4 regions of the Telluria sp. GW821-FHT07G12 genome follow, and region 1 is predicted to be linked to each of the others. Evidence: predicted binding sites of a transcription regulator. Region 1 holds the regulator's gene; each other region holds the start of a gene.
The links. The regulator sigma-54, encoded in region 1, starts transcription at its own class of promoters, with help from an activator protein. The targets are predictions, from matches to a motif close to TGGCANGNAANCTGCTTT.
Positions count from the first base shown of each region.

Region 2: AC07PE_RS08735 (flavin monoamine oxidase family protein) is a predicted target of sigma-54. The motif match lies at 3,838-3,855, and genes of this name have one in related genera.
Region 3: AC07PE_RS16375 (PEP-CTERM sorting domain-containing protein) is a predicted target of sigma-54. The motif match lies at 3,887-3,904, and genes of this name have one in related genera.
Region 4: AC07PE_RS07230 (pilin) is a predicted target of sigma-54. The motif match lies at 5,326-5,343, and genes of this name have one in related genera.

Region 1 is NZ_JBWKQA010000008.1:111,569-119,567, reverse strand. It holds gene AC07PE_RS24215 (PTS sugar transporter subunit IIA) at 88-570, shown strand; gene hprK (HPr(Ser) kinase/phosphatase) at 580-1,515, shown strand; gene rapZ (RNase adapter RapZ) at 1,589-2,452, shown strand; gene AC07PE_RS24200 (GntP family permease) at 2,459-3,859, opposite strand; gene AC07PE_RS24195 (enoyl-CoA hydratase/isomerase family protein) at 3,988-5,073, opposite strand; gene hpf (ribosome hibernation-promoting factor, HPF/YfiA family) at 5,177-5,545, opposite strand; gene AC07PE_RS24185 (RNA polymerase factor sigma-54) at 5,604-7,088, opposite strand; gene lptB (LPS export ABC transporter ATP-binding protein) at 7,091-7,873, opposite strand; gene lptA (lipopolysaccharide transport periplasmic protein LptA) at 7,873-7,999, opposite strand, start outside.
Region 2 is NZ_JBWKQA010000002.1:97,149-105,147, forward strand. It holds gene AC07PE_RS08720 (carbohydrate porin) at 1-163, opposite strand, end outside; gene AC07PE_RS08725 (glucose/quinate/shikimate family membrane-bound PQQ-dependent dehydrogenase) at 178-2,607, opposite strand; gene AC07PE_RS08730 (hypothetical protein) at 2,775-3,554, shown strand; gene AC07PE_RS08735 (flavin monoamine oxidase family protein) at 3,904-5,484, shown strand; gene AC07PE_RS08740 (c-type cytochrome) at 5,481-5,903, shown strand; gene AC07PE_RS08745 (RidA family protein) at 5,930-6,451, shown strand; gene AC07PE_RS08750 (TonB-dependent receptor plug domain-containing protein) at 6,514-7,999, shown strand, end outside.
Region 3 is NZ_JBWKQA010000004.1:121,475-129,473, forward strand. It holds gene prsT (XrtA/PEP-CTERM system TPR-repeat protein PrsT) at 1-1,079, shown strand, start outside; gene AC07PE_RS16360 (PEP-CTERM/exosortase system-associated acyltransferase) at 1,146-2,018, shown strand; gene AC07PE_RS16365 (PEP-CTERM/exosortase system-associated acyltransferase) at 2,045-2,872, shown strand; gene AC07PE_RS16370 (ThiF family adenylyltransferase) at 2,869-3,696, opposite strand; gene AC07PE_RS16375 (PEP-CTERM sorting domain-containing protein) at 3,952-4,842, shown strand; gene AC07PE_RS16380 (nucleotidyltransferase domain-containing protein) at 4,942-6,057, opposite strand; gene AC07PE_RS16385 (HprK-related kinase A) at 6,054-6,971, opposite strand; gene AC07PE_RS16390 (HPr-rel-A system PqqD family peptide chaperone) at 6,965-7,237, opposite strand; gene AC07PE_RS16395 (hypothetical protein) at 7,254-7,844, opposite strand.
Region 4 is NZ_JBWKQA010000001.1:1,556,875-1,564,873, forward strand. It holds gene AC07PE_RS07210 (DUF4214 domain-containing protein) at 1-179, opposite strand, end outside; gene AC07PE_RS07215 (S9 family peptidase) at 314-2,398, shown strand; gene AC07PE_RS07220 (flagellar brake protein) at 2,530-3,246, shown strand; gene AC07PE_RS07225 (O-antigen ligase family protein) at 3,243-4,706, opposite strand; gene AC07PE_RS07230 (pilin) at 4,764-5,249, opposite strand; gene sucD (succinate--CoA ligase subunit alpha) at 5,551-6,432, opposite strand; gene sucC (ADP-forming succinate--CoA ligase subunit beta) at 6,450-7,619, opposite strand; gene AC07PE_RS07245 (DUF2889 domain-containing protein) at 7,703-7,999, opposite strand, start outside.

The DNA.
Region 1 (7,999 bases):
AGACGCGAAATCGAATGTCACGGCCATGAAACAGGCCTATAATTCCCGCTCGCAAGTACCTGGTGCACCGCAATATCGAAGCGTGATATGACTAATTTAAGCAAAATTCTGTCGCTCGAGAACGTTCAGTTGGATTTGGAAGTCTCGAGCAAGAAGCGCGCCTTTGAACAGGCCGGCCTCATTTTCGAGAACAACTGCGGCATTGCCCGCTCGACGGTCTCGGACAATCTGTTCGCGCGCGAACGCCTCGGATCGACTGGGCTCGGCCATGGTGTGGCCGTACCGCACGGCCGCATCAAGGGCAGCAAGAGCCTGAAGTCGCCGCTCGCCGCCTTCGTGCGCCTGGCCGAACCGATCCCCTTCGAATCGCCGGATGGCCAGCCGGTCAGCCTGCTGTTCTTCCTGCTCATTCCGGACCACGTTACCCAGCAGCACCTGGAGATCCTGTCCGAAATCGCCGAGCTGTTCTCGGACGAAGCCGTGCGCACTGCGCTGGCCACCGATCCGGATCCGCGTTCGGTACACGAGCGCATCATCAACTGGCAACCGAGCCTGCAGGCACTGGGGTAAAATCAGACCATGCTCCAGACCCCGCTGACCATCCAGAGGCTGTACGACGATAATCGAGACAGCCTGCAGCTCGGCTGGTTTGCAGGTTTCCCCGGCGGCGAGCGCCTGATCTCGGGCGACGCCGTCTCCGCCGCCGACCAGGTCGGCCACCTGAACCTGATCCACCCGGGCCGTATCCAGGTGTTCGGGCACCAGGAACTGAATTACTACCAGCGTCTCAAGACCGGCTCGCGCAGCCACATGATCGGCGAAATGATCGCGGGCGGCCCGCCGGCCCTGATCATCGCCCAGGGCCTGGACACCCCGCCGGACATCCTCGCCATTTGCGACGAGCAGAACATTCCGCTGTTCTCGACCCCGCTGCCGGCGGCCCAGGTCATCGACTTCCTGCGGGTCTATTTATCGAAGAAACTGGCGCAACGCGTCATCATGCACGGCGTGTTCATGGACGTGCTGGGCGTGGGCGTCCTGATCACCGGCGACTCCGGCCTCGGCAAGAGCGAGCTGGGCCTGGAACTGATTTCGCGTTCGCACGGCCTGGTGGCCGACGACGCCGTGGAGTTCTCGCGTATCGCCCCGAACATGATCGAGGGCCGCTGCCCGCCGCTGCTGCAGAACCTGCTCGAAGTACGCGGCCTGGGCCTGCTGGACATTAAGGCGATCTTCGGCGAGACCGCGGTGCGCCGCAAGATGCGGCTGAAGCTGATTGTCCACCTGGTCAAGCGCGGCGCGCTGGACGAGGAAGTCGAGCGCCTGCCCTTCCACTTCCCGACCGAAGACGTGCTCGGTCTGCCGATCCGCAAGGTCGTGATCCCCGTCGCTGCCGGCCGCAACATCGCGGTGCTGCTGGAAGCCGCGGTACGCAATACCATCCTGCAGCTGCGCGGCATCGACACGCTGCAGGAGTTCATGGAACGCCAGCGCCAGGCGATGAGCGGCGACTAAGCTGCGGCTAAGCTGTGACTAAGCGGTTGGACCAATAGCGACAAACAAAGTACTGATGCGGTATCATCAAGGCATGCGCATCGTACTCATCACCGGTATCTCGGGCTCCGGTAAATCGGTTGCCCTCAATGTCCTCGAAGACGCAGGTTACTACTGCGTCGACAACCTGCCCCCCGCCCTGCTGCCTTCGCTGGTCGACACGATCAATGGCGCCGACAGCAAGTGCGTTGCCGTCGCGGTGGACGCCCGCAGCGCCGAATCGCTGGCGGAACTGCCGGTGATGGTCCGCGCACTGCGCGAACAAGGACACGACGTCAAGGTGATGTACCTGACCGCCAGCACCCACTCGCTGGTGGCGCGCTTTTCCGAAACCCGCCGCAGCCACCCGCTGTCGCACGAGCTGCGCCCGGGCGAAAACCCGGCCTCGCGCCGTACGCTGATCGAATGCATTTCGGAAGAGCGCGAGCGCCTGGGCTCGATCGAGAAGCTGGGCCACGTGATCGACACCTCGGAAATGTCGGCCAACAAGCTGCGCGCCTGGGTCAAGGAACTGGCCGAAGTCGAATACGCGAAGCTGACCCTGTACTTCGAATCCTTTGCCTTCAAACGCGGGGTGCCGCTGGACGCCGACTTCGTGTTCGACGTGCGCGCCGTGCCGAACCCCTACTACGACCTGACGCTGCGCCCGCTCACCGGCAAGGACGCGCCCGTTATCGCCTTCCTCGACGCCCAGCCGCAGGCAACCGAGATGCTGGCCGACATCCGCGCCTTCGTCGCCAAGTGGCTGCCCTCCTTCAAGACCGACAACCGCAGCTACCTGACGGTGGCGGTCGGCTGTACGGGCGGCCAGCACCGCTCGGTGTACATGGCCGAGCGGCTGGGGGCGTATTTTGGCGATACCGAACGGGTCGTCGTCCGGCATCGCGAGCAGCACTGAGCCGGCCTACACCAGCCCGGTCGCGTAAAACACCCCAATCACAAAGAACACCGCCAGGGTCTTGATGATCGTGATCGCAAAGATCTCGCGATAGGACTCGCGGTGCGTCAGCCCGGTCACCGCCAGCAAGGTGATCACGGCGCCGTTGTGCGGCAAGGTGTCCATGCCGCCGCTGGCCATCGCGACCACGCGGTGCAGGACTTCCATCGGAATGTGGGCCGCCTCGGCGCCCTTGATGAACAGGTCGGACATGGCCGCCAGCGCGATGCTCATGCCGCCCGAGGCCGAGCCGGTGATGCCGGCCAGCGAGCTCACCGACACCGCGGCGTTCACCAGCGGATTCGGAATCCCCTTCAGCGCATCGCTGACGACGATGAAGCCCGGCAGCGCGGCGATCACGCCGCCGAAGCCGTATTCGGACGCGGTGTTCATGGCCGCCAGCAGCGCGCCGCCGACCGCTTCCTTGGAACCCGCGGCAAAGCGCTGGCTGACGCGGCGGAAGGCGGTCGCCAGCACCAGCAGGATGCCGAGCAGCAGCGCGGCTTCGACCGACCAGATCGCCAGCACGGTTTTCACGGTTGCCGTCACCGGCGCGTGCACGCCGGGCAGGACCTCGGGCGGCACGGTATAGGCATCGGTGCCGTACCAGACCGGAATCATCCGGGTGAACATGAAGTTGGCGACGCCCACCAGGACCAGCGGCAGCACAGCGACGATCGGATTCGGCAGTACTTGCGTGTCCGCGGTCTCGAGCGCTTCGGTGTGGCTACCGTAGCCCTCGCCCTTGGCCATCGCGGCGCGGCGGCGCCATTCCAGATAGGCCAGGCCGACCACGATGATGAACAGCGAGCCGATGGTGCCGAGCACCGGCGCCGCCCAGCCCGTGGTCTTGAAGAAGGTGGTCGGGATGATGTTCTGGATTTGCGGGGTGCCCGGCAGCGAATCCATCGTGAACGAGAAGGCGCCCAGCGCGATCGCGCCCGGCATCAGGCGCTTCGGGATATTGCTTTGCCGGTAGAGCTCGGCCGCAAACGGGTACACGGCGAACACCACCACGAACAGGGACACGCCGCCATAGGTCAGCAGCGCGCACACGGCGACGATCACGGCGTTTGCGCGCGAGCGGCCGATGTAGCGGATCGCGGCCTGCACGATGGCTTTCGAGAAGCCGGACATCTCGATGACCTTGCCGAACACGGCGCCGAGCATGAAGACGGGGAAGTAGAGCTTGACGAAGCCGACCATCTTTTCCATGAATATCCCGGAAAAGACCGGGGCCACGGCGGAGGGGTCGGTGAACAGGACCGCGCCGAGGGCGGCGATCGGTGCGAACAGGATGACGCTGTAGCCGCGATAGGCGGCCACCATCAGGAAGGCCAGTGCGGCCAGTACGATCAGAAACGACAAAACGGACTCCTCTATTGTTGTGCTTTATCAGGCAATGCGGGTATTTCATCGCCTGATGAAATCATCGCATAAAACACCGTGATTATGTTGCAATGCATTACAGCAAACAGAGGAGCCTGGACGACGCTTCAGTCCAGATGACGCAGCGGATGCGCGTAGGCCGGCCACACCGGCTCGAAGAAGCGCGCCACCATCTCCGGGCTCACCTGCTCCAATGCCGGCGGATTCCAGGCCGGCGCATTGTCCTTGTCGATCACCAGCGCGCGCACGCCTTCCAGCACTTCGCCGTGCTCGAAGTTGCGGCGCACCAGCGAGCGTTCCATGCGCAGGCAGTCGGCCACGTCCATGGCGGCGCCGCGCACCAGCATCTCGCGCGTCACGCACATCATCAGGGGCGAGCGCTGGCGCATTGCGCTTAAAACCTTCTGTGCGAAGGGGCTGTCGTCGCCTTCGAGCGAGGACATCACCGCCTGCACGGACGCTGCGCCGAAGTGCTTGTCGATGAGCGCGCGCTGCGCTTGCAGTTCGCTGGCGCCGGCCTGCTGCGCGAACGGCGCCGCAAAGGCACGGATCGCCTCCGCCAGTTGCGCGCCCGGCGTGGCCGCGATCAGCGCGTTCAAGGCCGCCAGTTCGGCAGCCGGCACGAACACGTCCGCCAGGCCGACGTACAGCGCATCGGCGGCGCCGATGGTCAGTCCGGTCAGGCCCAGGTACATGCCGAGCGCGCCCGGCGCATGCGACAGGAAGTGGCTGCCGCCGACGTCCGGGAACAGGCCGATGTTCACTTCGGGCATCGCCATCTTGGTGCGTTCGGTCACGATGCGCAGGCCCGTGTCCGGGCCGCCCTGGGCGATGCCCATGCCGCCGCCCATCACCACGCCATCCATCAGAGAAATATACGGCTTCGGATAAAAATGGATCAGGTGGTTGAGCGCGTATTCTTCGGTAAAGAAGTCTTCCAGCAGAGCACTGCCGCCAGTCGGGTTCGCATGTCCGGCCTGGTGGAAGAAACGGATGTCGCCGCCTGCGCACAGGGCTTTCTCGCTGGTGCTGGTGATGACGACGGCGTCGACGCCAGCGTCCTCGCGCCAGGCCAGCAAGGCCTCCGTCATTGCGCGCACCATTTCCAGCGACAGCGAGTTCAGGGCCTTGGGACGATCCAGGGTAATGATGCCGGTGCCATTGGCCACACGGGTCTGCACGTATTCGCTCATGTTCTTTTATTTATGAATGGGAAAACGGCATTGTAGCGGCCTACCAAACGAAAAGGGCGCCTGATGCGCCCTTCGTCTTGCTTATGCTGCGCCAGCGGAATGATCACGCTGCAGCGGCAGCTTCTCCTCCTTCAATGTCCTCGTTGGCCATGCGTTTTAGTGCTGTGTGACTGTGGTCCTGCAGCATCTGCTTGTACTTCTGAACCTGCCTGTCCAGGCGGTCCATCAGCATGTCGATCGCAGCGTAGAGGTCGTGCGCAGCGCTGGCGACGTGAACGATCTTCCCAGCAACACGCAGGTTGATCTCGGCCTTCTGGCGTTTTTCTTTCTCGGTGAGATTGTCAATGCAGAGGATGACGTGGGAGTCGATCACTTGATCGAAATGGCGGGTGATGCGTTCGAGCTTGTTCTGTACGTATTCACGGATTGCTGGGGTTACATCGAGATGATGTCCGCTGATAGTGAGATTCATACACACTCCTTTGAAGATGCGCTGTCAGGTTATCAGTATCTGGGTGCCCTGCAGCTTATTACAAGGATTTGCGGAGGCTGACGGGCGGGATCTTCAGCGCCTCACGGTATTTCGCGACCGTGCGGCGTGCGATAACCATTCCCTGTTCCCCTAGCATCTCCGCGATCTTGCTGTCGGATAAAGGGTTCTTGGGGTCTTCTGCTCCTGTGAGTTGTACGATGAGAGCGCGTATCGCGGTCGAGGATGCTTCACCACCTGCCTCGGTCGCAACGTGACTCCCGAAAAAGTACTTCAACTCAAACATGCCGTGCGGCGTCAGCATATATTTCTGAGTTGTGACGCGAGAAATTGTGCTCTCGTGTAGACCTAGTGTATCAGCTATCTCACGTAAAACAAGGGGCCGCATGGCAACCGCGCCATGGGAAAAAAAGTTCCGCTGGCGCTCGACGATTGCTTGCGCGACACGCAGGATCGTGTCGAAGCGCTGGCGCATGTTTTTGATCAGCCACTTGGCTTCCTGCAACTGCGCATTCAGCTGCGATTCCGATTTCCCCTGCTTCAGCAAGGCGGCGTAGATGCTGTTCACGCGCAGGCGCGGCATCACTTCCGGATTCAGCTGCACGCTCCAGCCATCCTTCGCGCGGCGCACGATCACGTCCGGCACCACGAAGTCGGAGACGTCGGATGCGAAGGCCGCGCCCGGATGCGGATTGCACTGGCGGATCACGGCCTGGGCTTCGCGCAGGTCTTCGTCGTCGCAGTCGAGGGCCTTCTTGAGCTTGTTGAATTCGCGCTGCGCGAACCAGGTCAGGTAGCGCTCCACGATGACCAGCGCCATGCGCCGCGTCACCATCGCCACGCCGGGCATGCGGCGGATCTGCAAGGCCAGGCATTCGGCGGCGCTGCGTGCGCCCACGCCCGGCGGGTCCATGCTCTGCACCATCGACAGCGCGGTGCGCAGTTCCTCGAATTCGATCTCGAGTTCGGTCGGCATGCGCGCGTGGATGTCGTCCAGCGATTCTTCCAGGTAGCCGTTGTCGTCGAGGGAGTCGACCACGATCTCGACCAGCGCGCAGTCGCGCGGCGAGATGCAGGTCAGGCGCACCTGTTCCATCAGGTGTTCGCGCAGCGAGATGGGGCTGGCTTCCAGCTGCGGGCGGCCGTCCTCTTCCTCGCCGCCGCTGCCCGAGCGGCCCGATTCGCCCCACTCCATCTCGTGCTCGGCGCCGCCGGCCTCGCCGCTGTCGCCGCCTTCCGACTCGCCGCCGCCGCTGCCATTGCCTTCCTCGCCCTGCCCGGATGCGGGAGGCGAATCGGGCGTGGTGGAAGTCGACGCACCGTTGTTGATCGCACCGTCCGCCAACAGGCGCACCGAGCGATCGAGCGGATCGTCGAGGCGCTCGAGCAGCGGATTCTCACCCAGGACCTGTTCGATCTCCTGGTGGAGTTCGAGCGTGGACAGCTGCAGCAGGCGGATCGACTGCTGGAGTTGCGGCGTCAGCGCAAGATGCTGTGAGGTCTTGAGTTGGAGCGTCTGTTTCATGACTACATCCTGAAGTGTTCACCCAGGTAGACGCGGCGGACGGACTCGTTGGCGATGATGTCGTCGGGACGGCCCGAGGCCAGCACGGCGCCCTGGTTGATGATGTAGGCACGGTCGCAGATGCCGAGCGTCTCGCGCACGTTGTGGTCGGTGATCAGGACGCCGATGCCGCGCTCTTTCAGGAAGCGCACGATACGTTGGATCTCGATCACGGCAATTGGATCCACGCCGGCGAAGGGTTCGTCCAGCAGCACGAAGCGCGGATCGGTGGCCAGCGCGCGCGCGATCTCCACGCGACGCCGCTCGCCGCCCGACAGCGACATCGCCGGGTTCTCGCGCAGCTTCTCGATCTGCAGCTCGGCCAGCAGCTCGTCCAGGCGTTCCTGGATGCGCGCCTTGCTCAGCGGCTTGCCGTTCTCGCGCTGCAGTTCCAGCACGGCGCGGATGTTCTCTTCCACCGTCAGCTTGCGGAAGACCGAGGCTTCCTGCGGCAGGTAGGACAGGCCGAGCATGGCGCGGCGGTGGATCGGCAGGCTCGTGATGTCGGTGCCGTTGATGACGATGGCGCCGGCTTCGGCCGGCACCAGGCCCACGATCATGTAGAACGAGGTGGTCTTGCCGGCGCCGTTCGGGCCGAGCAGTCCCACCACCTCGCCGCAGGCGACCTCCAGCGAGACGTCGCGCACCACCAGGCGCTTGCCGTAGCTTTTCTGCAGTCCCTTGGCGACCAGGGTGCTGCCACCGCATGCGATGTCGGCCGTGGCGGCGTTTGCTTGTACATCCATCATTGCTTTCCTGCTTCCGGTTGCGCTGCCGAGGCCGGGCGGCGCGTGTAAAAAGTGACGCTGACGCGATCCTTGCCCGGCTTGTCGCTGCCGCTCACGTCATTCATGTTCAACAGGACTTCTTTG
Region 2 (7,999 bases), on a different contig from region 1:
TGCGGAAGCTGACGCCGGCTTCGGCGTAACGGGTCCGCGCGCCGCCCCAGTCGCCGCTCAGGGTGGACGCATCGTCCGCGAATGCGGCTGCCGGCGCCAGCGCCGCCAGGGCCAGCAGCGTGGCGGGGCGCCAGATGCGCTGGCGCTCGAATCGATTCTTCACTTGCATTCCCGGCCTCACTTCAGCGCGTAGGCGATGACGTAGTCGCCGCGGTCCTGCGACTGGCGCGCGCCGCCGGCCGAGATCAGCACGTACTGCTTGCCGGTCTTCGGCGATACATAGCTCATTGGCCCGCCCTGGCTGCCCACCGGCAGGCGCGCTTTCCAGACTTCCTTGCCGGTCGCGCTGTCGAATGCGCGCAGGTAGTAGTCCTGGGTGCCGGCGATGAAGACCAGGCCGCCCTGGGTCGCCAGGGTCCCGCCCAGCGTCGGCATCCCGATCGGCATTGGCATGCGCATCTTGACGCCGAGCGGACCGGTGTCCTGCACGGTACCGACCGGCACCTGCCACAGCACTTTTTGCGTCTTCAGATCCACTGCAGACAGCGTGCCGAAGGGCGGCTTCTGGCAGGGAATGCCGAGCGGCGACATGAAGCGGTTCTTGTTGACCGCATAGGGCGTGCCTTTCAGCGGCACCGCGCCCATGCCGGTGTTGACCGCTTCGCCGCCGTTGCCGGCGGGGCCGGCCTCAAGCTTCTGCGGGATCATCTGCACCCACAGGCCGAGGCGCATGTCGTTGACGAAGATGAGGTGCTGGTGCGGATCGATGGAGAGGCTGCCCCAGTTCATGCCACCCAGCGAACCGGGGAAGCTCAGGGACACGTCGGTACCCGGCGCCGTGAACAGACCTTCGTAGCGCATGGACTTGAAGCTGATGCGGCACATGAGCTGGTCGAACGGGGTCGCGCCCCACATATCCGATTCCTTCAGGGTCTCTGCACCGATCTGCGGCATGCCGCTTGAAAACGGCTGCGTCGCGGCGTACTGCTCCTTCATGATGCCGGCGGTCTTCACCGGACGCTCCTCGACGCGCGTGAGCGGCTTGCCCGTCATGCGGTCGAGGACGAAGAGTTGGCCGGACTTCGAGCCGAACACGACGGCGGGGGTGCTCGAACCGTCCTGTTGCGGAAAGTCGACCAGGCTTGGCTGCATCGGCACATCGAAGTCCCACAGGTCGTTATGCACGGTCTGGTAGACCCATTTCTGCTTGCCCGTCGTCGCGTCCAGAGCGAGGATGGACGTCGCATAGCGATGATCCAGCGGCGTGCGATTGCCGCCCCACAGGTCCACCGAGGAACTGCCCATCGGGATGAACACGGTATTCATCGTGGCGTCGTAGGACATCGGCGCCCACGAATTCGGCGTGCTGCGGGCATAGGTCTGGCCCGGCTGCAGGCGCGCGGTCGGATCGTCGCGGCCGGGATCGAAGGCCCAGCGCATCTGACCCGTGACGACATCGAAGCCGCGCAGCACGCCGCCCGGCATGTCGATCTGCACGTTGTCCGCTACACGGCCGCCAACCACCACGGTCGTGCCGGCGATGGTGGGCGCCGAGGTCAGCTGGTACTTCGGATCCTCCGCACTCCCCAGTCCCGCCTTCAGGTCGACGAAGCCGCCCTTGCCGAAGCCTTCGCACATGGCGCCGGTGTCGGCGTCGATCGCAACGAGGCGGGCGTCGATGGTATTCATCAGGAGGCGGCGCAGGCAGTTTGCGCCGGCAGGGAGGGAAGGGACCGGAACCGGCGTGGCGCCGGCGGCGCTGGGCTGCTGGAGCGGCTGGGTCGCATCGAAATAGGCCAGGCCGCGGCAGCGGTTCCACACCTGGGACCGGGCGTTGATGTCGCGCTCCCAGATCTTCTTGCCGCTGTCCGCGTCGACTGCGATCACGTTGTTATGCGGCGTGCACAAGTAGACGCGGTCGCCGATCTGAAGCGGGGTCTCCTGGTCTTCCGCACCGTTGCCGGTCGGGCTGATCGGGGTATCGCCGGTATGGAAGGTCCACGCGACCTGCAGATTCTTCACGTTGTCGCGCGTGATCTGGTCGAGCGCGACGAAGCGGCTGCCGCCGGGCGTGTTGCCGTAGCTGCTCCAGTTCTTCTGCTCCTCGCCTTTCGCGACCGGCACCAGCGGCGTGGGCCTGCCTTCGAAGGCGACGGTCGGGTGCGGCGTGAACATGCCGGCGAAGGTGGCGGCCATGCCGACCGCGAGCAGCGCGGCCAGGGCATAGGCGCCTTTGTTCGCCGGTCTTCCGGTGTCGACCCTGCGCAGCGCCGGCCACGCGAGCAGCGCAAGCACCATCAAGCCGGTCGGCAGCATGAGACGCGAAACGAGCGGCCAGAAATCGAAGCCGACCTCGGTCAGCGCCCAAAGCAGGGTGCCGACAAATGCCACGCCATAGACGATGACCGCGGACGACTTCAGCCGTATGAACTGTATGGCCGAAGCCACGATGACGAGACCTGCGATCAGGAAGTAGGGACTCCCATGCAAGGCCACCAGTTTCGCGCCGCCGACGGCGAAGAACAGGCCGGTGGCCAGCAATACGAGTCCGAGCAATACACACCCGGCCTTCAGTGCGACTGAAGGGCGGGTTTCACTTGTAGTCATTTGAAAATTCTCCGAGAACGAATCCTGCATCGAAGCGGTGACAGGCACGGCCGAACAAGCCGCAAAACGAATTATAACTAACTAGTTGGTTAATTGCTGGCGCCGCGTTGGGCAGTGGCCCGATCCTTGCATGAGCTCAGCTATCCGAACGTGTCAGGGAGCCAATGATGTTTCTGCCAAATGATGTCATTCAGTACACGGATCCGGCGCGCGCGCTGCGCGTCCTATGGGTCGAAGCCCAGGCCGGCATCGTCCATCTATTCGTACTCGGGGGCGCCCGCAAGGTGCCCGAGCCTGTCCCGATACATGTGTTGACCGGCGACGTACGCAGTGGCCGTGCGCGCTTGCTGCTGCAGGATCCTTATGCCGCGGCGCCGGCGCCGGCGGTGCTTCCCCAAAAGCAGCGTGATATGCAGGCGCGCGCCTGGCGCATCGTCGTCGAGCTGCAATCCCAGGCCCCGGCTCTGTATTACCCGCGCGAACGCGCCGCCATGGTGGCGCGCAGCGCCGACGAACATGGCGTCTCGCGTGCCAGCGTGCTTCGCTGGCTGCGCCGCTTCTGGGAGCGGGGACAAAACCAGAATGCACTCCTGCCCGACTATGCGAACTCCGGCGCCCGGGGGAAGACGCGCACTGCCAACAGCGGCGTCAAGCGCGGCCGCCCGCGCAAGTCGGGTAGCTACCAGGGCCTGAACGTCGACGACGCGACGCGGGCCGTCTTCAGGGCTGCCGTTGCGCGTTATCGCGCTGCGCATCCCGGCGCCGGTTTCGTGCGCCGCGCTGCTTATCGCCAGATGCTCGACGAGTTTTATAAAGGCGCTCCCTCGTCGCAGACGCCCAGTTTTGGCCAGTTCAACTACTGGCTCGATAAGGATGAGGCGCCAAGCACGAGCAGGAAGCAAATGCCGGTGACTTACCCCAGGTTCGTTGCGGTGCAGCATACCTAGTGCCCGCAGCCAATCCAGTGCAGTGCGAACCAGCATGGTGCGGCGCACCAAATCACCGACAGGGCAGCCGGGGCACAAAGCGAAAAACAAAGTTTTGCTGCCGAAAATAAAGTCTGCTCTTTGAGGAATGCCGGCCAGGCGGTGAACGCCCATGCCGCAAGGGATGGAAACCGGCGCTGGAAAACTTTATTTTGCCAAACGAGCTTACTCCAAACTTACGTTCTTGAAAGGTAAAGACAAACTTTATTTTAATCGTCAAAAAGTCGTAACTACCTCATTTAGCTGGCACAGGTATTGCTGAAGCATAAGCGTAGGCAGAAGTGTTTCGGCAATAACAGATGAGGTGCGAATGAATCGTTTCAGTCCGTCGCTGACCCGACGAGAGTTCCTTTTCCGCGCCGCCGCCGTCGGCGGCTCGGCACTCCTACTCAACACCATGAACGCCTGGGGCATGGGCATTGCGTCGACGGCGAATGCCCCGCCCGCACTCTCCGGCAGCGGCAAGGGCAAGAAAATCGCGATCCTTGGCGCCGGCCTGGCCGGCATGACCGCGGCCTGGGAGCTGTCCAAGCTGGGCTACCAGGTCGAGGTGCTGGAAGCGCGGCATTTCGCCGGCGGACGCTGCCAGACGGCCCGCAAGGGTTTTCAGCTGCAGGAACTGGGGGGCGAGGCACAGGCTTGCCGGTTCGACGAGGGCCTGTACATCAACCACGGCCCCTGGCGCATTCCGCTCGACCACCAGTCCACGCTGTATTACACCAGGCAGTTCGAGGTCCCGCTCGAAGTCATGGTCAACGATAACGACCACGCCTGGGTCTACATGGAGGACGCAGGGCCGTTCTCGAAAAAGCGCCTTCGGCAGGAACAGGTCAAGGCCGACATGCGCGGCCACGTGGCGGAACTGCTGGCCAAGTCGGTCCAGTCGAAACAGCTCGATGCCCGGCTCACCGCCGACGACCAGGTACTGCTGCTGGACTACCTGGCCCACGAAGGCGCATTGAGCACCAAGGATCTCGTCTACAAGGGCCGCAACGGCGCCGGCTACGCGGTCAATCCCGGCGCGGGACTCAAGCCCGGACGGCTCACCGATCCACTGGGTTTTCACGACCTGCTGAGTGCCAAGGTGGGAAAGATCTACAGCGCCGTCCAGGAATTCCCGATGCACGCGACGATGTTCCAGCCGGTCGGCGGCATGGACCGCATCGCGCAGGCGTTTGCGAAGCGCCTGGGCAGGAAGATCCGTTATGGCCAGGAAGTCCAGACCATCCGCCAGGCGCCCGACAAGGTCAGCATCACGGTCAAGGACACGGCCAGCGGCAAGCTGTCGACCGTGAGCGCCGATTACGTGCTGTGCACGATCCCGCTGTCGGTGCTGCGCACCATCGACGCCGACTTCTCGGACAAGTTCAAGGGCGCGCTGAAAGCGGTGTCGTATGCACCGGTGGGGAAGATCGGCCTGCAGATGAAGCGCCGCTTCTGGGAAGAGGATGACCAGATCTATGGCGGCCATGTACTGACCGACATGAAGGGCATCAACACGATCTCGCTGCCTTCGTCCGGCTGGCAACAGAAGAAGGGCGTGGTGCTGGGCTACTACCACTACGCGCTGGACGCGATCGAAGCCAGCGCACTGACGCCCGCCGAACGCGCCGAGTTCGCGGTGGCCGCCGGCGAAAAGATCTTCCCTGCCTACCGCGACGCCTACGAAAACGCGTTCTCCGTGGCCTGGCACCGCGTCCAGTACAACCTGGGCGGATGGGCCGAATGGGACGACGCCGGCCGCAAGAACGCCTATCCGGTCCTGCTCGAGGGCGAGGGCAGGGTCATGCTCGCGGGCGAGCACCTGAGCTACCTGACCGGCTGGCAGGCCGGCGCCATCGAATCGGCCTGGCAGCAGATCGAACAACTCCACAAGAGGGCAAGCGCATGAGACTCCGATCCATCCTGATCGCGCTGGCGCTGAGCGGCGCCGGCATGGCCCCGGCGACTGCCGACGCCCAGGCCACGGCTTCGCAGGCGCCGGACGGCAAGACCCTGTTTGCGAAGAACTGCGCCGCCTGTCACCAGGCCAGCGGCAAAGGCATACCCGGCGCTTTTCCCGCGCTTGCCGGCAACGGCTTCGTCCAGGGCGCGCCTTCGGACGTCTCGACCGTCCTGCTCAAGGGCCGCGGCGGCATGCCCGATTTTTCCGGCAGCCTCGACGACGTCGAAATCGCCCAGGTGCTGAGCTATGTGCGCAGCAGTTGGGGCAACGCTGCGGCGCCGCTGTCGCCGGACGAGGTGGCGGCACAGCGCGCCAGTCTCGGCGTGGCGCCGGCCACTCACGGCCGCTTCGGCAACAAGCACTGACCATCCACCATCGAGAAAGAGCATCCATGACGTCTTCCCACACTGTCCGGCGCCTTGCCGCGCTGTCCCTCGTGCCGCTGCTGGTGGCTGTCCAGGCGCCCGCCGCCGCCGCGCCCGGCGAGGCCATCGTGCGCCACAAGATCCCGAACTCCGACTTCCCCATTGCCCAGGCCGTGACGCTGCCGGCAGGGACCACGATCCACTTCATCAGCGGCCAAGTGCCGCCCGCCGTCAGCAAGACCGCCGACCAGAATTCGCTCGCCGCCTTCGGCGACACCAAGACCCAGACCGTGGGCGTGCTCAACAAGATCCAGGACATCCTGAAGGGCATGGGGCTGGGCATGGGCGACGTGGTCAAGATGCAGGTCTTCCTGGTCGGCGATCCCGCCAGGAACGGCAAGGCCGACGTCGCCGGCTTCATGGAGGGCTATACCCAGTTCTTCGGCGGACCTCAGCCCAACCTGCCGGCGCGCGCCGTGGTGCAGGTGGCCGGCCTGTCGAATCCGGGCTGGCTGGTGGAGATCGAGGTCGTCGCCGCCAGGAAGTAAGCCAGCCCTTGCAAGGCCATCAGAACAATCCGTTTTGCAGTCCAAAAAAAGAGGGGTAATTCATGCACAAGGCCATTCTCCATTCCGGCGTCGCCGCCGGCGTTCTTTCTTGCGGTATCGGCTTTGCCCATGCGGCCGACGACAAGCCCGTCGACGACGACAAGCCCGCAGCGGCAGCGCCGGCCGTCGCCGCAGCAGCAGCCGAAGCCGGGCCGGTGACCAGCGGCGTGGTGATCGTCACCGGTACCCGCGCCATGGGCCTGAAGGTCGAGAACAGCGCATCGCCGGTGCAGGTGGTCGACGCCACCTCGCTCGGCCGCACCGGCCAGCCCGACCTGCTGCAGGCGCTGGCGCAGAACCTGCCGTCCCTGAACGCCCAGGCCTTCGGCGGCGACATGGCCAACATGACGCTGTCGGCACGCCTGCGCGGCCTGTCACCGAACAACACCCTGGTGCTGGTGAACGGCAAGCGCCGCCACGGCACCTCGAATCTGGCGGTGCTGGGCGGTCCCTACCAGGGCGGCGCCGCGGCTGACCTGAACTATATTCCGGTGGCCGCGATCGACCATATCGAGGTGCTGCAGGACGGCGCCGCGGCGCAGTACGGCACCGACGCCATCGCCGGCGTGGTGAACATCATCCTCAAGTCAAACTACCGCGGCGGCAACGTCAACCTGAACGGCGGCGGCTACGGCGACGGCGGCGGCCGCACCGGCGACGGCGCGGCGAACATCGGCCTGACGCCGTTCACCGACGCCTTCCTCAGCCTCACCGTGGAAAGCAAGTACCACGGCTTTTCCGACCGCGGCGGGATCGACCCGCGCGTCAACGATCCGGCCACGCTGGCCTCGATGCCGCAGCTGAAGAATGCGCCGGGCTACCCCTATGTCAACCACATCTCGGGCGATGCCCAGTACCGCCAGCACATCTTCGCCGCCAACTTCGGCGCGGAGCTGAGCGAGGACCTGAACCTGTACGGTTTCGCCACCTACGGCAAGAAGAAGGCCGCGGCCTTCGAGAACTACCGCATGCCGAACCGCCTGCCGACGATCTACCCGCTAGGCTTCTCGCCGCAGGAGCGGTTCAAGGAGGAAGACTATGCGTTCACCGCCGGCATCAAGGGCAAGGTCTTCGGCAGCTGGCGCTGGGACCTGTCCAGCACCTATGGCAAGGACGTCGCCGAACTGGGCGTGGCGCACTCGGGCAACGTGTCGCTGTTTGCCGATACCGGCGCCACGCCGCTCGACTTCTATGCCGGCAAGTTCATCGCCAGCCAGTGGACCAACAACCTCGACCTGAGCCGCGAATTCGACGCCGGCTGGGCCACCCCGCTGAATGTCGCGGTGGGCCTCGAGCACCGCCGCGACGAATACGAGATCGGCGCCGGCGACGCCGCTTCGCGCTACAAGGAAGGCTCGCAGTCCTTCCCGGGCTTTTCGCTCACCGATGCGGGCAGCCATAGCCGCAACAACAAGGCCGCCTACATCAACTTCTCCGGCCAGCCGGTGGCGGGATGGACGGTCGACCTGGCGGGGCGCTACGAGCACT
Region 3 (7,999 bases), on a different contig from region 1:
CCCTGGCCGAGAATCCTGATGCAGTCGCTCCGGCAATTACCTTGAGCAACCATTACCTGCGTCTGAAACAGCCCGAAAAGACGGTGGCGCTGACACGCAAGGTGCTCGTCGCACATCCCGGCAATCCCGAACTGCTGGATCTGATGGGCCAGGCCCAGGTGGCGACCAAGGACTTTGACGGCGCCGTCGAGACCTACAGCAAACTTGTCGCCGTCGTGCCCAAATCGCCGGCAGCCCAGGTACGCCTGGCGGGCGCGCACGCGGCAAATAAAAACGACAGCGCTGCCGCGCAGGATTTGAAACGCGCGCTGAGCATCGATCCGAACTTCACGCAGGCATACGTCGCGCAAATGGACCTCGCCATGCGCAGCAACAAGCCGGACGAGGCACTGGAGGTGGCGCGCCAGGTGCAGAAAAATAACCCGAAGACTGCCACGGGTTATGTCCTGGAAGGCGACCTGATGCTAAGCCAGAACAAGATTGCACCTGCCCTGGCTGCCTACGAAAAAGGCTTTGCCATCTCGAATTCGCCGCAGGTCCTGGCCAAGATTTCGCAAATCATGGCGCGCAACGGCAAGGCGGCGGAAGCGGAAGCGCGGCTGGTGAAGTTCCATACGGCTTATCCCGGCAACGACATGATCGCCATGCTGGTCGCCGATAACTACCTGGCAAAGCGTCAATTCAAGCCCGCCATCGCCAGCCTGGAAGCCGCACTGAAGGCAAACCCGTCGAACCCGGCGACGCTCAATAACCTGGCCTACGCCTACCAGCAGGAAAACGATGCACGCGCATTGCCGACTGCGGAGAAGGCATACAAGCTGGCCGGACAAAATCCGGCAGTCATGGATACGCTGGGCTGGATCCTGGTGCAGAAAGGCGAAACCGCGCGCGCCGTCGACTTGCTGCGCAAGGCCGCCGGTGGCGCACCGAAAGCACCGGAAATTCGTTACCACCTGGCGGTTGCCCTGGCCAAGAGTGGCGACAAGGCCGGCGCACGCAAGGAAGTCGAACAATCGCTGGCTGGCGAAGAAGCGTTTGCCGCCAGGGACGATGCCAAGGCACTGCTGAAACAACTTTGATGTAAGGAGAGCCACTCCGGTGGCTCCTTCCCGCTTCGCAATCACGTCCGCCAGGATGAGCCCACCATGACCTCGATAACGCAAGAACAAGACTACGAACAGGCACCGACCGGATTTTTCTCGCGCATGGCCGAGCGTTTCCTCGGCAAGAGCGACATTCTGGTTCCCTACTTTAATTTCCGAAAAGTATTAAAGGGGGACATGGAATCGTTCGTCCTGAAAGAGATTTACAGGCTGCGGTACGACGTCTATTGCCTCGAGCGTCATTATCTGGAGGCCAGCGATTTTGCGGAAGAGCTGGAGATCGACGAATACGACGATTGCTCGATCCATTTTGCCGCTTACACCTTGGCCAACGATATCGTCGGCACGGTGCGGCTGGTGCAGCCGCCGCCCGGCCAGATCTATCCCTTCGAAACGCATTGCGCCGCGTTTTCGGAATTCGTTTATCCGGCGCGCGAACAGGCTGCCGAGATCTCGCGCCTGGTCGTCAAGAAAACGCACCGCCGGCGCCGTGGCGACTCGATGGAGGGTATTTCGGCGGATTTCATGGAAAAAGGCAGCACGAAGTCGATTCAACCGAGGCCAACCGTACGGCGCGACAAGCGCGGAAATAGTCCGCTATTATTGCTCGGCATGTATCGCGAGCTCTACAGATACAGCCGCCAGAACGGCATCCGTTACTGGTATGCCGCCATGGAACGCTCGCTTGCGCGTTCGCTGGAAAAGATGGGATTCAAATTTGTGCCGATCGGCCCGCAAGTCGACTATTACGGTCCGGTCACTCCCTTTGTCGCAGATTTGGATGAGTTGATCGGCCGTCTGCAGAACGAAAATAAGTTTCTGGCTGCTTGGTTCAAGGACGAGCCGATCCCCATGTGGATCATGGTAAAAACTATGGTCGGCAACTTCCTGGAGGGTCGATTCAGGAAAAAATAAAAGGGTCCGAACGGACAAAAAACGGGATGAACAACGGAAAAGCATACGCCGCGCCCAGCGCTTTCCCTCCACGCGCAGATTACGGAGCACACCAGGAACGCGTCGACTACGTCAATCGTAAAATTTTCCGCATATATCTGGGCAACCATAGCAGTACGGTGCCCCACGATATCTTCAAACTGCGCCACCAGGTGTACTGCGTGGAATGCGCTTTTCTCCAGGCCGAACAGTACGTCGATGGCCTCGAGTTCGACGACTACGATCATGTTTCCACCCACTTCGCGGCCTATACGATGGACGAGAAACTGGTGGGCGCCGTCAGACTGGTGCAGCCGAAGGGCTCGAAGCCCTATCCTTTCGAGCTCCACTGCAAGACCTTCGACGACTTCGAAATGCCCGACCCCGAGCAGGCGGCCGAGATCTCGCGCCTGGTGGTCAGGAAAAGCCATCGGCGCCGGCGGGCCGATAGCGTGCTCGGCATTCCCGGCTTCGGATCGGAAGAGCCGCCGATCGATCCCGCCATCGACCGCCGCGATCACACCTCGCCCATGCTCTTGCTTGGCATGTACCGCGAAATGTTCCGCCACAGCTTCGAGACGGGCGTGCGCTATTGGTTTGCAGCAATGGAACGATCGCTCGCCCATGCCTTGAAAAAGATGGGATTCCGCTTCACGCCGATCGGGCCGGAAGCGAGTTATTACGGCGCCGTCACGCCCTATGTCCTCGACCTGGAAGACTTACGCGACAAGATGGCGTCGGGCAACCCGACACTGGCAGCCTGGTTCAGCGAACGGCTGCCGGTGGTCGAGCATCATGCCGCGCACCTGCATGTGGTGCGCCAGCAGGAAAATTAAGCAGCAATACTCACGCGCTTGGTGATGTGGTTGCGGAAGCTGTGGATCACCATATTCGGCGCTGCAGGCACTTCCATTCCCGCCAGGGTGTCGTGCATCATCGCCACCGCCAGGGCCGCCACCGAAAAACTGCCGACGGCAATCTGCGACGCCGGGCAAGCCGTGCCATCTTCCATGATGGTCAGTGCCTTGGCGACTTCTTCCCTTACCTGCTGGTCCAGATGGGCGCCGATACGCGCCATCACGCGGCCGAACACGGCCGTATAGCTCAGGTTACCTTCAGCTGCGGCGGCTTCGACGTCACGCTGCAGGATTTCGGGCAGGGAATTGCCTGAATTAGGAGGGAAATACAGTACACCGGCGCCGAAGCCGATGTTCATCGCCGTGAAGATCGGCTTGCCCTGGGCCGCCGCATTGCCGTGCAGGGCCAGCACCGCCTCCAGGTCGACGAAGTCGATGGTATCGAAGATCAGGTCGACCTGACTGACCAGGTCGGCGGCATTGTTTTTGTCGAGCATGGCGACATGGGCCTCGACCTTGGCTTCCGGATTAATGCGCAGGATGTGCTTCTTCAGCGCTTCGACCTTCGGCATCCCCACGTCCTCGAGATCGAAGAACTGGCGATTCAGGTTATGGGCGTCGATCGTGTCGCCATCGATCAGCACGAAATTCTGGAAACCCGTGCGCGCCGCGCAGATCACCGTACTGCTGCCCAGACCGCAACCGGCGAACAGGATGCGGGTGTTGCGGATCTGGTCCTGGGTAGTGGCATTAATATAGCCACTATTTCGCTTGGTAAATTCGTCGTAGTTGAAGGTATTCATAGGTCCCGTAGTGGTGGTCGAGAGGCAAAAATTGATCATATCCTAGTGTAATTTTTTTCATTTTACGATAGCTGTGTTCGCTGGTTAACTGTCGGTTTTTCTTACAGGCTCATCATTGCGATCTCAGCAATCGCAGCACGCCCCTATTTTTCCTATTAAAAATCAATTACTTGTCGATAAATCTTAAAGCTGGCACGGATACTGCTTTATAGCCAATGTCGCTGTTGTGTATAACTACCTTGTGAGGAATCAAAGATGAACATGAAGAAGATTTCGGGAATCGTCGCCGGTGCCGCACTGGCACTCGGCCTGGCAGCCCCGGCTAGCGCAATTACCCTGACCGCTGGCAATATCAAGATCACCCTGAACGCCTACGACGCCGGCACCATCGGTTACGGCGATACCACCGGTGTCAAGTGCACCACCGTGGCTGCTTGCGACACCGCTGCGGCTTTCCACGCACCGAATGCAATCGGCAGCGAAGATACCTGGGGTATCTTCTCGGTCCAGTCGATCACCAACATCACCACCGGCCAGAACATCTTCACCATCGGTCAGAACGGCCAGTACCTGACCGGCATGTTCGGCGGCCTGAAAGACATGCGCGCCACCGTGGGCGCCACCGAATTCAATGACGACGGCAGCCCGATCGACCCGTTCACCGTTACCTACAGCACCGGCGGCTGGATGAACATGTACCTGACCGGCGTCAACTACAACGCATCGGCAGGTCCGTCGGGCCGTCTGGGCGAAATGGGCTACAACGGCATCACCAACGTCGGCGGCACGCAAGTGCTGTCGGCTGTCTTCAGCGGCGACGCTGTTGCAAACCGTCCGGGCGCAACCTACACCTCGACCTTCCAGAACGACAGCATCTCCGGCCATGGCGCTGGTTACCTGGACGTGACCGGCGGTACCTGGGAAAACCTGTTCAACACCAATGGTCAGAACGACGCGAACGGCCATGCTCACGACCTGTACCTGAGCACCGAATTCGTCGCCAGCGATCCATCGCAGACCTCGTGGACCGTCGACGCGACCGGCTCCGTGCGCGGTGGCATCGGCGAAGTGCCGGAACCGGGTTCGCTGGCTCTGCTGGGCCTGGGCCTGGCGGGCGTGGCTGGCCTGCGTCGCCGCCGCAAGTAATTCTTGTCCGGACTTCCGGCGCCGCGAGCGCCGGGAACCAGGCAAAAGAAAACACCCCGTAGGGTTTCGGCCCTGCGGGGTGTTTTCTTTTCTACCGCTCTACTGCTGGACCTGGCTGGTGCGCGGTGTGACGAAGGCTTTATGGAACAGATGGCGCGAGAGCAACAGGGGCGGCATGCGCAGCCAGTTGCCGCGCACATATAACATGCTCAGCGCCAGCGGCGTCATGGCATCGGCGCAGCTCGGGTGGGCAGGCGCCAGGCCGCGCAGGAACAGGCGGTCCATCAGTGCCAGCAGCACCGGGTTCGGCCGGCCGCGGCCGCTGCTCGCGTCGGCCAGCACCGCATCCGGCACCGGCGTGCCGAACAGGCGCACCGCATGGCGCAGCGCATAGAACAGCGGCCGCTCCAGCTGGAGCGCGCGCGCGCGCGGCGCCAGGCCCGCCCAGAATCCGGCTTGCCCGCCGAACTGCAGCAGCAGGCGGTGGATGTCGAACAGGTCGCGCAATCCATGGTTGAATTCGCCGTCCGAGAACAGGTGCACGGCGCTGTGCAGCACCATGTCGTGCGGCGCCAGCACCCGCATGGCCGGCAGGCCGTCGCCGGCGTCCCCCACCGGCACCGGCACCGCGGCCGCGCGCAGCTTGGCCGGATCGGGGCGCGCCGCCGCGGTCTCCGGAAGAATCGCATGGTGGACGTCGATGACGTTGCCGCGCTTGATGTGTTCCATCGGCGGAATCTCGTGCATCCATTCGCGGTAGTAGCGCTGGTCGTAGGCGTCGTGGTGCGCGCTGAACCAGCCGTGCAGCATCAGCGCCGCTTCCACCTCGGGCACGCGCTCTTTCGGCACCAGGATGTCGATGTCGGAAAACATGCGGCCGCGTCCCGGCGCCAGGCCGGCCATCGCGTACGCGGCGCCTTTCAGCAGGATCAGCGGCAAACCGGTATCCGCCAGCGCGCGTCCGATCGCCCGGACCTCGTAGCGTACCGCCTGTGCGTGACGGTCGCCCGTCATGCGCGCCCACTCGAGATGCGCGCGCGGCGCCGGCGGCACCGCGTCCAGCAGGCCGGCGTCTTCCAGCAGCACCTGCAGGATCGTCGTCATGTCCGCGCCGAGCGCCTGGCGCAGCAGCAAATCCCAGCCGCCGGCGTCGAGCGCGGCGGCGGTGGCGGGCTCACGCAGCACCCGCACCAGCAGAGGCAGGGGGCGGTTCATGCCGGCTGCGCCGCCAGGCGCTCGAACAGGGCCATGGCTTCGTCGAGCCGGCTGTAGTGGAATTCGTACTGGCTGCTGGTATCGATCAGCCGTCCCAGCGCCGCGAAGCCGGCCGCGCCCAGCACCTGGTAGTTGAAGGTATTTTCGGCCACCTGCATGAAGGCGCGCGCCTTCGGCAGCGGCGTCAGGCTGGTGGCGGCGCCTGCCTCCCAGCGCGGGAAGACAATGAAGGCCGGCAGCGCTGGTTCGGCCGCGCGCAGTATGCTTTCCCGGGGCGGCTTCAGGTGCGCGATGGTGCCCTTGGTCGTGTTTTCCACCGGCTTGCCGAGCACGGCGTCCGGGGCGAAGTCGCGGATCACGGCTATCGACCCGTTCTTCAGGCTGACCGGGCGCGGTACCGGCAGCAAGGCGCCGTCGTCCAGGCGCACCAGCGTCATCTCGTCGGACAGCAGGCGCCAACCACGCGTGACCAGGGCCGCGCACAGGGTGCTCTTGCCCGAGCCGGGCGGGGCCGGCAGGATCAGCGCGCGCCCATGGCGTTCGAGCACGGCGGCGTGGACGATCAGGTAGGCGTGGGCGCGGTGCGTGACGCACCAGTTCATGACCCATTCGAACATCGCGAAGGCCTGCGCCAGCGGCAGAGGCTTGAACGGCGCCAGGCCCTCCTGCGCGAAATGGACCTGGGGACGATACCAGCGGCGCAGCCCGCCCGCGCGATGCAGCGACAGGTTGAAATCGGCAAAGCCGCCCGTGTCGTCAACCGGATAATCGGCGTACAGCAGCGCAAGGCCGTCGAGCAGCAGCGGGACATCGCTTCGGATGCGGCTGGCGAACGGACCGGTACGCAGGACCAGGCCGGGACCGGCCAGTCGGGCGGCCAGCTCGCGCCGCGGCAGGTCGGCAAGGGTCAGCATGGGAAGGGTTCGACCAGGTCCAGGCTGGCGAGCGTGGCCAGCATGTCTTCGATCACGGCCGGTAATTCATCGCCATCGGCCTCGAAGCGGTCGATCAGGCGGGCGGCGAGGATGGCGGCATTGGCTGGGGCCGGCTGCAATGCCTGCAGCACGTCGATGGCGGCGCCGTCCAGCAGGTGGGTGTTGCCCGAAAGATCGTTATACAACACCGCTTCGCCGTCCCATTCCCTGAAGGCAAGCGACTGCCCTGGCACCACACGCCACATGCTTGTTGCCGCCTCGTCAGTCGTGGGTTGCCTGCAGATAGTTCTTGACCTGCTCGGCAGACCATTTCACGCCGGCGGTGGGGCTGTAGTAGCCCTTGGTCTGCACTTCGTACCACATGTTCAGCAGGGTCTCGACGGAGAGGAAGCCAATCTTGCCGGACCTGATGTTCAGGTAGGTCGCGATGGCGTGCATTGCCAAATTGTACTTATCGAAACCTTTCGCGCTCAGCAGGCCCATCATTGTCGAGCACAGGTAAGAAGTTTCCTTCTGCTTGACAGTGCAATAGCGGCGGTTGCCGGACACGTAAAACACGTCCGCGAACCAAGTATCGACCGCGCACGGCCAAGCGCTGGAATGGTTCTTCCAATACCCCGGCGACAGGCCGGAGCACATAGGCGCCGGTCCATAATGGCTGCTCAAGCCGCCGGACAGCGAGCCCGACGGCGCCTTGCACATCATCGCGCCCATGGTGTCGCGGCTTTGCAGCGTCATCAACACCCCGGTGGCGCCAACCCCAGCCTTCGCCAGCCGGCGCCGCGTCGCACCTCGTTGACTCAAGGACAACGGCGTCGCGTTTCCATTGTTTTCTTGATTTTCGGTAGCCACGTGCGATATCCCCAAAGATGTGTTGCGATCATGCGAAGCCTTCTTCACTTCTCATAAAAGCAAGTTCCGGGCCATGAACACACTGTTCCGAAAAAAATATTTTAAATCAGGCGCTTATTACCTGAAGTACTGCCCGGAAATTTCTATTGTATGCC
Region 4 (7,999 bases), on a different contig from region 1:
TGCAGGAGGCCGTTGAAGAAGGTGGCCGAGGAGACCGGCGCCCTGGCCGCATTGTGGCTCAGCTCCTTCAGCCCCGTATAGAGGCCGTTGAAGATCGGGTTCTGCACCAGCTTGGCGTTCTGGATCGCCTGCAGCTTGTCGGCGGCATCCTGCGATAGTTTGATGGTGACCGTCGTCATGTCTTGTCCTTGCTGGGCCAGATCTTCAGGATTTTAGACGGATAAATGTTCAACATTCTCACCAATCATTGCGCCCTCCCCTTCATGCTTTCCGCGTGTTAAATTGCTCCCTTTCACTGAAGCACGAGGACAGGATGAATGTACGTACGCTAGCCCTGGCAGCCGCGGTTGCCGCGACCTTCGCCGCTGCCATCCCGATGGCCGCTACCGCCGCACCGCGCGGTTTCACGGTCGAAGACCTGGTCACGATGGAACGCATCGGCACCCCAGCGGTCTCGCCGGACGGCAGCCGCGTCGTCTACACGGTGCGCGGCACCGACATGGCGAAGAACAAGGGCCACACCGACCTCTGGCTGATCGACCTGCGCGCCGCCAACGCCAAGCCGCAGCGCCTGACCTCGGACGCCGCCAGCAGCACCGATCCGGAATGGTCGGCCAGCGGTGACGCCATCTATTACCTGTCCGCCCGCTCGGGATCGTCGCAAGTCTGGCGTGTGCCGGCCAATGGCGGCGCGCAGTCAGCTGAACCTGTGCAGGTGACCAACATGCCGGTCGACGTCGACGCCTACCGCGTCTCACCGGCTGGCGACCGCATCGCGATCAGCATGTCGGTGTTCCGCGATTGCCCGGACCTCGCCTGCACCAAGGCCAAGGCCGACGCGAAAGAGAAGGACAAGGCCACCGGCCAGGTCTACGATCGCCTGTTCGTGCGCCACTGGGACACCTGGGCCGACGGCCGCAACGCCGTGCTCTACTCGGTGCCGATGGATGCCAATGGCCGCGTGAGCGCCGCCCCTGTCAGCTTGTCCGGCTCGCTGGACGGCGACGTCCCATCGAAACCCTTCGGCGACCGCGAGGAATTCAGCTTCAGCCCGGACGGCAAGACCGTCGTGTTCTCGGTGCGCATCGCCGGCAAGAGCGAAGCCTGGTCGACCAACTTCGACCTGTATTCGGTACCGGCCACGGGCGGCACGCCGCGCAATCTGACCGCGGCGAATCCCGCCTGGGACACCAAGGGCGTGTTCTCGCCGGACGGCAGCACCCTCGCCTACCTGTCGATGACGCGTCCGGGCTTCGAGGCCGACCGCTACCACATCGTCCTGCTCGATCTCGCCACCGGCAAGAAACGCAACATCGCCGAGAGCTGGGACCGCTCGCCGGGCAGCATCCAGTGGACCCGCGACGGCAAGACGCTGATCGCCGACGCCGAGGACATCGGCCAGCACAAGCTGTTCGCCATCGACGCCGCCAGCGGCAAGGTCACGGCGCTGACCAACAAGGGCTCGATCGGCGGCTTCGACGTGCGCGGCGACACGGTCGCCTTCACCCAGGCCAGCCTGGCCTCGAGCGCCCAGCTGTACGCAATGAAGCTCGGCACCAGCAATCCGGTCAAGCTGACCGACGTGAACACCGACAAATTGGGCGAGGTGCGCTTTGGCGAGTACGAGCAGTTCTCGTTCAAGGGCGCGAACGGCGACACCGTCTATGGCCACGTGATGAAGCCATGGAACTATGAGCCGGGCAAGAAATACCCGGTCGCCTTCCTGGTGCACGGCGGTCCGCAGGGCAGCTTCGGCAATGGCTGGAGCTATCGCTGGAATCCGCAGGTGTACGCCGGCGCCGGCTATGCCACCGTGTTCATCGACTTCCACGGCTCCACCGGCTACGGCCAGAAATTCACCGACGCCATCAGCGGCGACTGGGGCGGCAAGCCGCTCGAGGACCTCAAGAAAGGCATCGCCGCGGCGGTCGCGAAATACCCGTGGCTGGACCGCTCGAAGGCCTGCGCGCTGGGCGCGTCCTACGGTGGCTACATGATGAACTGGATCGAGGGTAACTGGTCGGACGGCTTCAAGTGCATCGTCAACCACGACGGCGTATTCGACACCCGCGGCATGGCCTACTCGACCGAGGAACAGTGGTTCACCGACTGGGAAAACGGCGGCCCCTACTTCTCGGTGCCGGAAAAGCACGAGCGCTTCAACCCGGTCCTGCAAGTGAACAAGTGGAAGACGCCGATGCTGGTTGTCCAGGGAGATAAAGACTTCCGCATCCCGACTGCCCAGGGCCTGTCGACCTTCACGGCCCTGCAGCGCCGCGGCATCGAGAGCAAACTGCTGGTGTTCCCGGACGAGAACCACTGGGTGCTCAAGCCGGCGAACTCGGTGCTGTGGCATCACACCGTGATCGGCTGGCTGGACCAGCACATCAAGCCCTGAGTTGAGCTGTTTGAGCCTTGATGGGAGTGCCCGCCATGTGCGGGCATTTTTTCGCACCCATTGCGCATATAAATTGCTCCAGTGATATCATCTTGGGTTGCCAATTTGCAAGTTAAACCACAGGAAACAAGATGAGCAGTATGCAAACGGAAAGGGAACTCGCGCAAAAGGAATTTGAGTTCGAGTCGATGAACCTGCAGGTCGGCGTCCGTCTGCAATTCATCACCTACCGGCGCATCAAGCCAGTGCAGTATTTTTCGACGCTCATCGGCTACGTCAAGGACGAGTACATGATCGTCAAGGTTCCGATGGAAAACGGCACGCCGGTCGGGCTGGTGGAAGGGGAGCGCATCACTATCCGCGTCTTCTCCGGCATGAACGTATGCTCCTTCGCCTGTACGGTCCAGCGCGTCTTCGACCGGCCCCTGCTCTACGTCCACCTGTCCTTCCCCGATACCATCCAGGGCACCAGCCTGCGCGCGGCGATGCGGGTCAAGGTCGACATTCCGGCCCAGGTCCTGCCGCCGCAGACGGATGGCCGGGCGGTCAACTGCGCGCTCACCAACGTCAGCGTAAGCGGCGCGCGCATCGAGTCGGCCTCCAGCCTGCCGGAACACGGCGGCGAGATCACGCTGGAATTCGGCTTGCCCTCGCCGCTCGGCGACGGCGAAATGCGGGTGCGGACACAGGCGGCAGTGCGCAACGTCAACTCGCTGCGCAAGGAGGCCGACGGCAGCGAACTGTTCGCCTACGGCGTCCAGTTCTTGGAGCTCGACCCGGTCCACCACACGATGCTGCAGAACCTGACCTACGAGGTGCTGCTGGCGGACCGGCAGAACATCGTCTAGAAGTAGCCGGCTTCCCAGATGCGCGGCCAGTGCGTGCCGGGATTGACCGCCTTCTCCGCCGGCGTCAATTCGGCATGGCTGGCATGCGCGACCACACTCGGAGCGACCGCATAGGCGAGTCCGCATAGCGCGACAATAGCCAGGCCCGAACTCAGCCAGCGCAGCGGCATGCCTGCGCTTGGCGCAGCCCCCTGATCCAGCGACCTCACCCAGCCGGCGGCGCAGCCGAGATACAGCACGATTGCCATCTGGCTCTGCGGCATGACGATCACGCCGGAGAACAGGCCGTCCACCAGGATCGCGACGCCCGTCGCCAGCATGACGGCCAGCGTTTGCTGCGCGGACAGGTCGGCCTGCGCGATCCGGCTACCGCTGCGGATCAGCGACCGCATGCCGATACCGATCGCGGCCAACAGGCACAGCAAGGCAGGCAGGCCCCACTCGGCGCCGATCTGCATGATGAAATTGTGCGGGTGCGCGCCCCAGCTCAGCGTGGCGCCTTCGTGGGCGAAGTGCTGTGGGCCGACACCCAGCCAAGGGTGGGCGGCGATCAGCTCGAGAGACAGCTGCCAGAGCAGGTTGCGGCGCGAGGTCGGATCGGCAGCCGTGCGCTGCATGACGTCCGTGGCCGAACTGAAGGCTTGCAATCCGGCGAGCATGGGCAGCAACATGAACACAATCACATACACGGCGACACCGGCCAGTGCGGTCAGCGCCATCGCCTTCAGGAAACTGCGGGCATCGCCACGGCGCACTACGAATGCGAACACGCAACCGGCGCCCAGCCCGAGTACGCTTGCCCGCGCCTGGGTGACGAACAGTAAAGCCCACCAGCATGCAGCGAGCGCAAACGACGACCGCTGCCAGAAGCTGCCTTTCTGCGCCTGCGTAGAGAGCAGGATGGCCAGCGGCAGCAGGACGGTCTGAACGTGATTGAAGAACCGGACATTGCTGAAGCCAACGGTCAGGTCATACGGGTGGAGCTGGATGCCACTGGCGAGCGACGCTCCATACCAGACAGCGATACGCAAGGTGTACAGGATGCCGATGACAAGTACCCAGCACAGGACGGTTTGCAAGCCTGCGCTGCCTGCCCGGGCCAGTTCGGCAGCAAGCAACGCTGCAACCAGCGGCAAGAGTAGCAGCATCGACCATTCATAGAGTGCGTGACGCGGTGAATATGCGGCCATTGTCGAGACAGCGCCGAAGATGAAAAGTGCGCTGAGACAGTATTGGGCGGGCCGACCGATCCAGGCGAGCTGGTCAGCGATGCCTGTTCGTACCAGCATGAGGGGAGTCAGCAAGGCCAGCAGCACGAGCTCGACGCAACGCTGGTCGTCGTGGCCGGAGGACCACATGAAGCCCACCGCCATGGCGGCAATGACGAACAGGGTGGCCGATTTACCACGTAGGTCCGCTTGGAGCGAGGCGCGTTGAACCGGATGTGCTGAGCTGGACATATGGACCTCGGAAAAAGAAAAAGCCGCCCTGGGGCGGCTTTGCTACGCTACGGTAGATTAGGTACCGGAACCGACGCTGTTCTTGGTCAGGGTCTGGGATGCGGTGCTGTTGGTCGAGGTGGTGGTGACACGCCAGGTGATGGTGGTCTGGTCTGCGACAGCAGACGGGGTCATCGTGAAAGCGGTACCGTCAACACCACTACCAATGCCGGTCGAAGCGAAGTTTGCAGTGATCGCGCCGTTGGTAACCGATGCGCTAGCCAGTTCTTTGGTTGCGGTGAAAACCGGGATGCTGGTCACTGCACCCGATGCCGTAGTGGTGCAACCGGTTGCCGAGCCGCCGTTTTCCTGGATGCAGTTAGCCACTGCGGTCTGCAGCGAAGCAACAGAGCTCAAAGCCGCGCCAACTTTGGCCTTGATGGTGTAGTTCGAGTAAGCCGGGATAGCAACAGCTGCCAGGATACCGATGATGGCAACAACGATCATCAGTTCGATCAGGGTGAAGCCGGCTTCGGCTTTCTTCATCATTTTCGGTGCTTTCATGGTCTTTCTCCAGTTTTGGTACTACGTTTAAAGGGTCACTGCTTGTCCGGGTGCTGCTTGCTTCTGCCCTTTACTATATGCAACCGCCGTGCCAGGTCGTTTCCATGCGGAATCGTTAGCACGGTGATATCAAAACCCCATGCCAGCGCCAATTTTTGTCAGTTTTACCCTTGCCGTATGACAATTTTTGTCAGCCCGGTATGTCAAAAATTGTCCATCTGCCGAAAATTGTCGCCATGCCGGCAAAAAAACGGGGAGCCGAAGCTCCCCATTTGCATTACTACTATCTAGAACAGATCGATTACAGCATGGCCTTCAGCAGGCGAGCCATTTCCGACGGGTTCTTGGTTACCTTGATACCGCAGGCTTCCATGATTTCCAGCTTGGCTTGCGCGGTGTCGGCGCCGCCCGAGATCAGCGCGCCGGCGTGGCCCATGCGCTTGCCCGGAGGGGCGGTGACGCCAGCGATGAAGCCGACGACCGGCTTCTTCATGTTGTCCTTGATCCAGTGAGCAGCGTTCGCCTCGTCCGGGCCGCCGATCTCGCCGATCATGATGACTGCGTCGGTTTCCGGATCGTCGTTGAACATGCGCATCACGTCGATGTGCTTCAGACCGTTGATCGGGTCGCCGCCGATGCCGACTGCCGACGATTGGCCCAGGCCCAGTGCGGTCAGCTGGCCGACTGCTTCATAGGTCAGGGTGCCCGAACGCGACACGACGCCGATACGGCCCTTCTTGTGGATGTGACCCGGCATGATGCCGATCTTGATCTCGTCCGGGGTGATCAGGCCCGGGCAGTTTGGGCCCAGCAGCAGGGTCTTCGAACCGGCCTTGGCCATGCGGTCCTTGACTTCCATCATGTCACGGACCGGGATGCCTTCGGTGATGCAGATTGCCAGATCCAGCTCGGCTTCGACGGCTTCCCAGATCGCGGCGGCGGCGCCTGCCGGCGGCACGTAGATCACGGACACGGTCGCGCCGGTGTTCTGCTTGGCTTCCTTGACGCTTGCGAAAATCGGGATACCTTCGAAGTCTTCACCAGCTTTCTTCGGGTTCACACCGGCGACGAAGGCTTCACGGCCGTTCGCGTAATCGCGGCACATGCGGGTGTGGAACTGGCCGGTCTTGCCGGTGATACCTTGGGTGATGACTTTGGTGTCTTTGTTAATCAGAATCGACATGTTATTTCCTTTGCGAATTAGGCTTGGCCAGCAGCTGCGGCGACGACCGACTTCGCTGCGTCTTCCATCGTGTCTGCGGCGATGATCGGCAGACCGGAGTCGGCCAGCATCTTCTTGCCCAGGTCTTCGTTGGTGCCCTTCATGCGGACGACCAGCGGCACCTTCAGCGAGACGGCTTTCGATGCGGTGATCACGCCTTCGGCGATCACGTCGCAGCGCATGATGCCGCCGAAGATGTTGACCAGGATGGCTTTCAGGCCCGGGTTCTTCAGCATGATCTTGAATGCTTCGGTGACCTTCTCGGCAGTTGCGCCGCCGCCCACGTCCAGGAAGTTGGCCGGCTCGCCGCCGAACAGCTTGATGGTGTCCATGGTGGCCATGGCCAGACCGGCGCCGTTCACCAGGCAGCCGATGTTGCCGTCCAGGGAGATGTAAGCCAGGTCGAACTTCGATGCTTCGACTTCAGCCGGATCTTCTTCGTCCAGGTCGCGGTAGGCGACGATTTCCGGATGACGGAACAGGGCGTTCGGGTCGAAGTTGAACTTGGCGTCCAGGGCGATGACTTTGCCGTCGCCGGTCACGATCAGCGGGTTGATCTCGGCCAGCGAGCAGTCGGTTTCCCAGTAGGCTTTGTACAGGCCTTGCAGGTTGGCGCGGGCAGCGGCGATCGAGCCTTCCGGGATGCCGATCTTGCGGGCGACGTCGTCAGCCTGCGCGTCGGTCAGGCCGACCGACGGCTCGATCACGACGTTGTGGATCTTTTCCGGATTGCTGTGCGCGACTTCTTCGATGTCCATGCCGCCTTCCGACGAGGCCATCAGCACGATCTTCTGGGTGACGCGGTCGGTGACCAGCGAGACGTACAGTTCCTGCTTGATGTCGGCGCCTTCTTCGATCAGCAGGCGGCGGACTTTCTGGCCTTCCGGGCCGGTCTGGTGGGTGACCAGCTGCATGCCCATGATCTGGTTCGCGTACTCGCGCACCTGGTCGATCGACTTGGCAACTTTCACGCCGCCGCCCTTGCCGCGGCCGCCAGCATGGATCTGCGCCTTGACTACCCAGACCGGGCCGCCCAGCTCTTCAGCTGCCTTGACGGCTTCGTCCACCGACATGCACGGAATGCCGCGCGGAACGGTCACTCCGAACTTTCGGAGGATCTCTTTGCCCTGATACTCATGGATTTTCATGCTGGCTTCCCTTCTTATGTTACTGATTTAGAAATACGGTTGAACAAATAAATCTACACGGATCGAATTTTACTGCGCGAATACTACCCCGATACCACCTTCAAGGCCCAGCGCGGGTAGTACTTGGCGACGGCGGGGCCGTCGGTGCGCAGCGCATGGCAGCGGTCGAGTTCATATGGACGCTCGGCAGCTTGCGCAGCCGCGCGGTTTTCCATGGCGTCGTCGGCAAAGGCCTGGACTGCCGCGGTGGGCAGGACCTGTGCCAGCTCGGTCAAATGGGTGCATCCGAGGACGCCCGACAGGCGGTCCTTCAGGTGCAGCCGGAAATGTTTCATCAGCGACAAGCCGATGAGTTTCTTGTAAGCGGGTGCGATGGTGTC